Regions from separate parts of the Sphingomonas sp. Leaf30 genome, predicted to be linked through region 2. Evidence: predicted binding sites of a transcription regulator. Region 2 holds the regulator's gene; the other holds the start of a gene.
What was found. The regulator LexA, encoded in region 2, represses DNA repair genes until DNA is damaged. The targets are predictions, from matches to a motif close to GTTCCNCNCTTGTTCT.
Positions count from the first base shown of each region.

Region 1: a site for LexA is predicted at 1,527-1,542, ahead of ASE89_RS15400 (ribonucleoside-diphosphate reductase subunit alpha). Genes of this name have one in related genera too.

Region 1 is NZ_LMKZ01000018.1:361,215-365,633, reverse strand. It holds gene ASE89_RS15405 (EAL domain-containing protein) at 1-1,231, shown strand, start outside; gene ASE89_RS15400 (ribonucleoside-diphosphate reductase subunit alpha) at 1,639-3,525, shown strand; gene ASE89_RS15395 (hypothetical protein) at 3,708-4,419, shown strand, end outside.
Region 2 is NZ_LMKZ01000001.1:1,263,493-1,267,911, reverse strand. It holds gene ASE89_RS05880 (molybdopterin molybdotransferase MoeA) at 125-1,309, shown strand; gene lexA (transcriptional repressor LexA) at 1,378-2,103, shown strand; gene ASE89_RS05870 (ComEC/Rec2 family competence protein) at 2,606-4,419, opposite strand, start outside.

The sequences.
Region 1 (4,419 bases), on a different contig from region 2:
CTGTTCGATCGGCATCGCGATCACGCCGCAGCACGGCAAGGATTCGGAGACGCTGATCCGCAATGCCGATCTCGCGCTCTATGCGGCCAAGGCCGATGGCCGCGGCGTCCACCGCTTCTATTCGGACGACATGCTGGCGGGGGCGAAGTCGCGCAAGCAGCTCGAGGACGATCTGCGCATCGCGGTCACCGAAGGCGCGTTCCACCTCTGCTACCAGCCCGTCGTCAGCACCAAGTCGACGCGGATCGTCGGCTATGAGGCGCTGATCCGCTGGAACCACCCGACGCGCGGCCCCGTGTCGCCCGCCGACTTCATCCCGATCGCCGAGGAATGCGGGCTGATCGAGGCGATCGGCACCTGGGTCCTGCGCACCGCGTGCAACGCCGCCGCGCGCTGGCCCGCCGATGTCCGCGTCGCGGTCAACGTCTCGCCGATCCAGTTCGCCAACCCCGCGCTCCCAGCCCTCGTCACCAGCGCGCTCGCCCAGTCCGGGCTGCCCGCCAACCGGCTCGAGCTCGAGATCACCGAGGGCGTCTTCCTCGACGAGAGCGCGTCCTCGGACCAGATGTTCAAGGCGCTCAAAGGAATCGGCGTCCGGCTCGCGCTCGACGATTTCGGCACCGGCTATTCGTCGCTCGGCTATCTGCGCACCGCGCCGTTCGACAAGATCAAGATCGACCAGTCGTTCGTGAAGGGCGCGGCCGAACCCGGCAACCGCAACGCCGCGATCATCAAGGCGATCGTCATGCTCGCCGACACGCTCGGCATGGAGACGACCGCGGAAGGCGTCGAGCTGCAGGACGAGATCGCACTCGTCCGCGATCTCGGCTGCAGCCATATCCAGGGCTATGTCTATGGCCGCCCGGTCCTCAACGAGGTGGTGATGGAACAGCTTGCCACCGCCGCGGGGGTGGCGACCGCCGCCGGGTTCAAGACCAGCCGGGCGCCGCGCGTGCGGATGCTGCGCTCGGCGCGGCTGCTGGTCGAGGACACGCTCGTCGATGTCCGCGTCCGCGACATCTCGACCAGCGGCGCGATGGTCGAGGGGCTGATGGTCCGCGGCGATCCGACCGGCGCCGGCGTCTCGATCGAGCTCGTCGACGGCCAGATGATCGGCGCGCAGATTCGCTGGCTGCGCGACGGCCGCGCCGGGCTCGCCTTCGATCATCCGGTCGATATCGAACGGCTCGGCCCACCGCCGCTGGTCCGCGGGATGCGCCGCGCGGGCTGACCGCGGGCGCGCGCGGCTCGCTCGAAAATATTTCGAAAGGCGCGAAATCCGCTTGCGTATCGCGAACCCGGCGCAGATCCACGCGTCGCGCCGCCGCCGCCGCCTCGCGATACCCCCATCGACCCCGGGCAGGGCCGCAACGGGCCAACTAGCGGCTTGCACCCGCTGCGGGATTGGCACAGTATCTGGGGGCTACTTACAGCGGCAGGCCCTATCTCTGGTAGAACATGGTGCGCCCCTCGGGCTGCCACCCTGATTGTCGACAGGCGTGACCACGCGCTGCCGATCAGTTTTTGTTCTGCTTTTGATCTGCCCGATGATAGCATGGGATATGCTCCCGATTCGAACGATTACAGAATTTTAGGAGCGGTCTTTTGGATTTCAGAGACAGCAGCCGGGATAGCGACATGACGACCGACACCATCGAACAGACCCTCGACACGCCCACAGCAGAGGCCCCCAAGGCGCCGCGTCAGGCGCAGGACAGCCATTCCGTGCGCGCGCAGATCTACCCGGTCGAAGTCGATCACAGCCGCGACGCGCTGCTGACCGAATTCGGCAAGGAGACGCTGAAGGACCGCTATCTGCTCCCGGGCGAGAGCTATCAGGACCTGTTCGTCCGCGTCGCGTCTGCGTACGCCGATGACGCCGGCCATGCGCAGCGTCTCTACGACGCGATCTCGAAGCTCTGGTTCATGCCGGCCACCCCCGTTCTCTCGAACGGCGGCACCGGTCGCGGCCTGCCGATCTCCTGCTATCTCAACTCGGTCCCCGACAGCCTCGGCGGCATCGTCGACACCTGGAACGAGAATGTCTGGCTCGCCTCGCGCGGCGGCGGCATCGGCACCTATTGGGGCAACGTCCGCGGCATCGGCGAGCCGGTCGGCCTCAACGGCAAGACCAGCGGCATCATCCCGTTCGTCCGCGTCATGGATTCGCTGACCCTCGCCATCTCGCAGGGCTCGCTGCGCCGCGGCTCGGCGGCCGTGTACCTCGACGTCTCGCATCCCGAGATCGAGGAATTCCTCGAGATCCGCAAACCCTCGGGCGATTTCAACCGCAAGGCGCTGAACCTCCACCACGGCGTGCTGATCACCGACGCGTTCATGGAGGCCGTGCGCAACGGCGAGGAATGGCATCTGCGGTCGCCGAAGGACCAGGCGATCCGCGCCACCGTCGACGCGCGCTCGCTGTTCCAGAAGCTCGTCGAGACGCGTCTCCAGACCGGCGAGCCCTACATCGTCTTTGCCGATCACGTGAACAAGGCGATGCCCAAGCATCACCGTGAACTGGGCCTCAAGGTCTCGACCTCGAACCTCTGCTCGGAAATCACGCTGCCGACCGGCAAGGATCATCTCGGCAACGAGCGGACCGCGGTCTGCTGCCTGTCGTCGCTGAACCTCGAAACCTGGGATCAGTGGAAGGACGAGAAGGGCCTGATCGAGGACGTGATGCGCTTCCTCGACAACGTGCTCCAGGACTATATCGACCGCCACGAGCCCGGCATGGAGCGCGCCGCCTATTCGGCGGGCCGCGAGCGCTCGGTCGGCCTCGGCGTCATGGGCTTCCACAGCTTCCTCCAGGCGCGCGGCATCCCGTTCGAGGGCGCGATGGCGAAATCGTGGAACCTGCGGATGTTCAAGCACATCAACGCGCAGGCCAACGAAGCCTCGATGCAGCTCGCGATCGAGCGCGGGCCCTGCCCCGACGCCGCCGATGTCGGCGCGATGGAGCGGTTCAGCTGCAAGATGGCGATCGCACCGACCGCGTCGATCAGCATCATCTGCGGCGGCACGTCGGCGTGCATCGAGCCGATCCCGGCGAACATCTACACGCACAAGACGCTCTCGGGCAGCTTCTCGATCAAGAACCCGTATCTCGAGAAGATGCTCGCCGAAAAGTCGAAGAACTCGGACGCGGTGTGGAACTCGATCCTCGAACAGGGCGGGTCGGTCCAGCATCTCGACTTCCTCTCGACCGAGGAAAAGGACTGCTACAAGACCAGCTTCGAGATCGACCAGCGCTGGCTGCTCGAACTCGCCGCGGACCGCACGCCCTATATCGACCAGGCGCAGTCGCTGAACCTGTTCATCCCCGCGGACGTGGAAAAGTGGGACCTGCTGATGCTCCACTTCCGCGCCTGGGAGCTCGGCATCAAGTCGCTCTATTATCTCCGCTCCAAGTCGGTGCAGCGCGCCGGCTTCGCGGGCGGGGTCGAGGCGGACAACACCATCGACCTGCGTCAGATCGACGTGGAATCGAAGGACTATGACGAGTGCCTCGCCTGCCAATAAGCCCCCGACCCATCACCGTGGCGGGCCCGCCCGCCGCCTGATCGAACAGCCTGTCGCGCTTCCCGCGCGACAGGCTGTTTCGTGGGCGCGCGGCCTAGGTCCAAAGCGGGCCGGTCTGCGGCTTGTCGCACCCGTGCGCGCGGCCTAGCCCGGTCGCCGGGACAGCGCGCTGGGGGGCGTCGATGGGGACAAGGCTCGCGACGCGTCTGGCGATCATGCTGCTGGCCCCGGCCCTGACACTCGCGCCCGCCTCACCCGCCGCCGCCCGCCAGAGAAGCGCGCAGAAGACCGGCTTCACGCTGCCCCCCGGCAGCGGCAGGACCATCCTCCTCGTCCGCCCGAGCATACGCGTCGGCGCACGCTCGACCGGCGGGATGTTCGAACCCAATGGCGACTGGACCGACCAGGCCCGCCGCAACATCGAGGCCGCACTCGCCGCGCAGCAACAGGCGCTCGGCAACCGCGTGATCCCCGCCCCCGTTGCAGACGGCGATGCGGCGCGGCTCGTGGCGGACTATGCCGCGCTGTTCGCCGCGGTCTCGCAATCGGTGATCCGCTATCAGTTCTTCGCCGGCGACCGGCTGCCGACCAAGAAGCTGGCGACCGAGGCCGGACGGTTCGACTGGACGCTCGGGCCCGGCATCGCGCGGTTGCCCGGCGCGCGCGACGCCGATTACGCGCTCTTCCTCAGCACCAGCGACGCCTATGGCTCGACCGGGCGCAAGCTGCTGCAGATCGTCGCGATGCTCGGGCCCGGCATCCCGCTCAGCGCGGGCGAACATGCGGGCTATGCCGGGCTGGTCGATCTGCGGACCGGCGACCTGCTCTGGCTCAACGCCGACCGCGCGATGGGCGGCGACCTGCGCACTCCCGAAGGCGCCGCCACGCGCGTCC
Region 2 (4,419 bases):
CGTACCTCGTACGTTGATCGCGTAACCGACCGGCGTCCTGCCGGTCGCGGCGTTGCCCGCTTTCCGCCCCGCGGCATTCGTGCGAGCAGCGCAGACCTTCATCGCCCCGCTGAACGGAGCCCGCATGCGCCCTCTCGTCCCCGTCGCCGAAGCCCAGTCCCGCCTCTTCGCCATGGCATCGCGCGTGCCGGCCGAAACCGTGCCGCTGCGATCGGCGATGGGTCGCTGGGCGGCGGAGGACATTCTCGCCCGCCGCACCCAGCCTGCGACCGACCTCTCGGCGATGGACGGCTACGCGATCCGCTACGCAGATCTGCCCGGGCCGTGGACGGTCATCGGCGAGAGCGCGGCCGGCCGCCCCTTCACCGGTTCAGTCGGCGCGGGACAGGCGACGCGCATCTTCACCGGCGCGGCGATGCCGGCGGGCGCCGACACGGTGCTCGTCCAGGAGGAAGCCGCACGCGACGGCGACCGGCTGATGCTCGACGGCGAAGGCCCCGCCTTTGAAGGCCGCAACACGCGCCGCAAGGGGCTCGACTTCGCGACCGGCACGCGGCTGATCGCGGCCGGCGACCGGCTGACGCCCGCCCGCATCGCAGTCGCTGCGACCGGCGGGCACGGCGCCTTGTCGGTCGGCCGCCGGCTGCGCGTCGCGGTCGCCGCGACGGGCGACGAGCTCGTCCCTCCCGGCTCGACCAGCGATCCCGTCCCGCTGCCGGAATCGAACGGCATCATGCTCGCCGCGATGCTCGCCGACCTGCCCGTCGACATTATCGATCTCGGAATCCTCCCCGACCGGCTCGACACGCTGCGTGACGCCTTTGCCGGGGTCGATGCCGATCTGCTTGTGACCACCGGGGGCGCGTCGGTCGGTGATCACGACCTCGTCCGCCCCGCGATCGAGGGAGCGGGCGGCGGCATCGACTTCTGGCGGATCGCGCTGCGCCCGGGCAAGCCGATGATGGCGGGCACGCTTGGCCGGACGATGCTGCTCGGCCTGCCGGGCAATCCCGTCTCCGCCTTCGTCACCGCCATCCTCTTCGTCCGCCCCGTGGTCGCGCACATGCTCGGCGCGCGCGATCCCCTGCCGCAGACGACGCACGCGCTGCTCGGCGAGGATCTTCCGCCCAACCAGTCGCGGACCGACTATATGCGCGCCGAACTGCGCGACGGCCGCGCCTATGCCTCGACCATCCAGGACAGCTCGATGCTGCTGACGCTCGCTCGCTCGTCCTGCCTGATCGTCCGCGACGGCGACGCGCCGGCGGCAAGGGCGGGCGACTCGGCGGAAATCCTCGTCATCGCGTGACGTCACCGCTTGACGAAGCTGCAAGTGTTCCATAGAAGTTCCTCGTCTGTTCCGGACGGAGAACCGTTATGCTCACGCGCAAGCAGCACGAGCTTGTCTGCTTCATCAATGACCGCCTCGCCGAGACGGGCGTGTCGCCCTCGTTCGAGGAGATGAAGGACGCGCTCGACCTGAAATCGAAATCGGGCGTGCACCGTCTGATCAGCGCGCTTGAGGAGCGCAACTTCATCCGGCGCCTGCCCAACCGGGCGCGCGCGCTCGAAGTGCTGAGGATGCCCGAGCGTCCCGAGGCTGCAATCGCACAGACTGCGGTGAAGTCGGGGCCGAAGGCGGCGGCATCGGCCGACACAGTATCTGCGCCGGACACGGTCAGCGCCACGCCCGCGTCGCCCGCCCGCATCGCGGCGAACGACGTCGTCGAGATCCCGCTGCACGGCCGGATCGCCGCCGGCGTCCCGATCGAAGCCTTTGAAGGCAGTTCGATGCTTGCTGTCCCGGCCGCTTTGCTTGGCACTGGCGAGCATTATGCGCTGGAGGTTTCGGGGGACTCGATGGTCGAAGCCGGCATCCTCGATGGCGATTACGCGCTGATCCGCCGCACCGAGATCGCACGCGACGGCGAAATCGTCGTCGCGCTGATCGAGGACAGCGAAGCGACGCTGAAATATTTTCGCCGCGAGGGCGCAATGGTTCGGCTCGACCCGGCCAACCGCGCCTATGACCCCCAGCGTTATGCGCCTGCTCAGGTCCGGGTTCAGGGCAAGCTGTCGGGTATCCTGCGCCGCTACGACTGACGAATGCCGGGGAGCGCTGGCGGTCATCACCGCCGCGCAACCGGCTGGCGTGGCGTTCGGTGAACGTCAAATGTCGGCACCGCCTCGATCTACGCCCCGTAAACAGAGCCGCAAGGTTGGCGCGCTTGGCACCCCTTGTTTGGCATGAGCCGGGGCAACCTGACATCACCTTCGCCCCCGTCCCGAGACTCCGGACAAAAGCAACGGTGGAGAAAAGCGGCACGCGCATTAAACCAGCAGGCCCAGTCCCACCTCCTCCGTCATCCTGACGAAAGTCAGGATCTAGAGCCCGGCACGCCACCCTCCATGACTTTGGGCTCTAACCGCAGACCAGATGAAGGTCGGCTCGGCAAACGTCTCAGCAGAAATGCGGACCGACGGAAATGTCGATCCGACGCGCTTACCAGCGGCCCCAAGCATCAACGTCCGGTTTTTGAATCGCGCGAGCGCCAGTCGGGGCCCCAGCCGCGCAGGATCGCAACCCGACATACCTATTCGCAGCCTATCGCTCCGACCACCCCCGGCCCAGCGACCGTAACCGAACCAGCGCCACACCCCCGGCCACTCCGCGCTGATCGCCCGCCGCCCCAAACCGTCGCGTTGACCGCGCCAGCGTCGGTGGATCGCGCCACGGGTGCCGGTCCCCCGGATTGAGCACCGTCACCATCCGCCCCGTGGTCAGCGTCAACGCGATCCCCCCGGTCCGCTCAAGCACCGATCGATCGAGCTTCAGCCATCGCGGCGTACAACCACGCGGCAGCCCGCGCTCGCTGATGACGATGTCCGCGCGCCGGCAGGCGGCAACCATCTCCGCGATCGGCACCCGGTAAACGCTCCGCGTTGCCAGCACACGCCACGCCCGCCCCCGCGCGACGACATCGGTCAGGCACAGGTCGCGGCTGCACCGCGCGTCGGGCTGATCCGCGAGCAGCAGCGGCTCACCATCGACCCCGCCATTCTCCGCCAGTGTATCGCGGACATAATCCCCCGCCCGATCGCGAAGCAGCGCGAGCCCGGCGGCGGTCCGGACCGCGACATGGCGACCATCGCCCGTGACCAGTATATCGGGTGACGGCGTCGTCAGCGCCCAGATCGCGCCAATCGCCAAGGGCAGCATTCCGATCCGTCGCCACCGCGTCCGCCACAGCGCGATCCACACCCCGCCAACGACCATCAGCGCAAACGCCCCGTCGGGCACCGCCGGCAGCGCGCGGACCGCGCCCGGTGCATGCGCCACGCCGCGCGCGAGCCACAGCAGCGCGTCGAGCGCATGCTGGACCAGCCACCAGGCGGGCGCGCCAATCCCGATCGTGTCGAGCAGCAGCGCCAGCGCCTCGAACGGCATCACGACAAACGTGGTCAGCGGGATCGCGACGATATTGGCGACCGCGCCGTACAGCCCGGCCTTGTGGAAATGATAAACCGCGATCGGCATCAGCGCCGCCTCGACAACGAGCCCGGTCAGCAGCAGCGACGCGGCGCCGCGCAACAGGCGTCTGCTGCGGCCCTCGTCATGCGGCGTGAACGTGGCACGGACGACGGGATGCTCGTGCAGCGCGATGATCGCGGTGATCGCGGCGAACGACAATTGGAAGCTCGGCCCGGCGAGCGATTCGGGCAGCGCGAGCATCACCGCGATCGCTCCCGTCGCGACGAGCCGCAACGTCATCGCCTCGCGCCCCATCGCCAGCGCGACGAGCACCAGCAACGCGGCGACGCAGGAGCGGATCGTCGGCACCTGGCTGCCCGTCAGCACGGTGTAGCCGATCGCCGCTGCGGCACCGGCAAGCGCGGCGATCAGTGGCAGTCGCGTGTGCAGCGCGAGCCATGGGCTGAGCGCCAGCAGCCGCATCACGATCAGCATCGTCGCGGCGACCGCCGCGGTGATGTGGAGGCCGCTTACCGAAAGGAGATGCGCCAGCCCGGCGCGGCGCATCGCCTCCGCATCCGCGTCGCTGATCGCGCCGACGTCGCCGGTCGCCAGCGCCGCCGCGATCCCGCCCGCGCTCCCGTCAAGCTGCGCGACGATATGCCGCGACAGCGCCACCCGGACTCCAGCGCCGCCGCGGCCCGGCTCTGCTACCACCACAGGCGAAAAGCCCCGCCCCGTCGCGCCGATCGCGCCGAACCAAGCGACGCGCGCAAAGTCATAGGCGCCGGGCACCGCCGGCAAGGGCGGCGGCATGAGTCGCGCGCGAAGCTTTATGGTCGCGCCGATCGCGAGCGTCGCCGGCGCATCCGCCTCTGCCAGGTTGATGCGGACGCGGCCGGGCAACGCAACCGGCGCGCCATCGGCGTCCTGCCCCGGCCCGACCG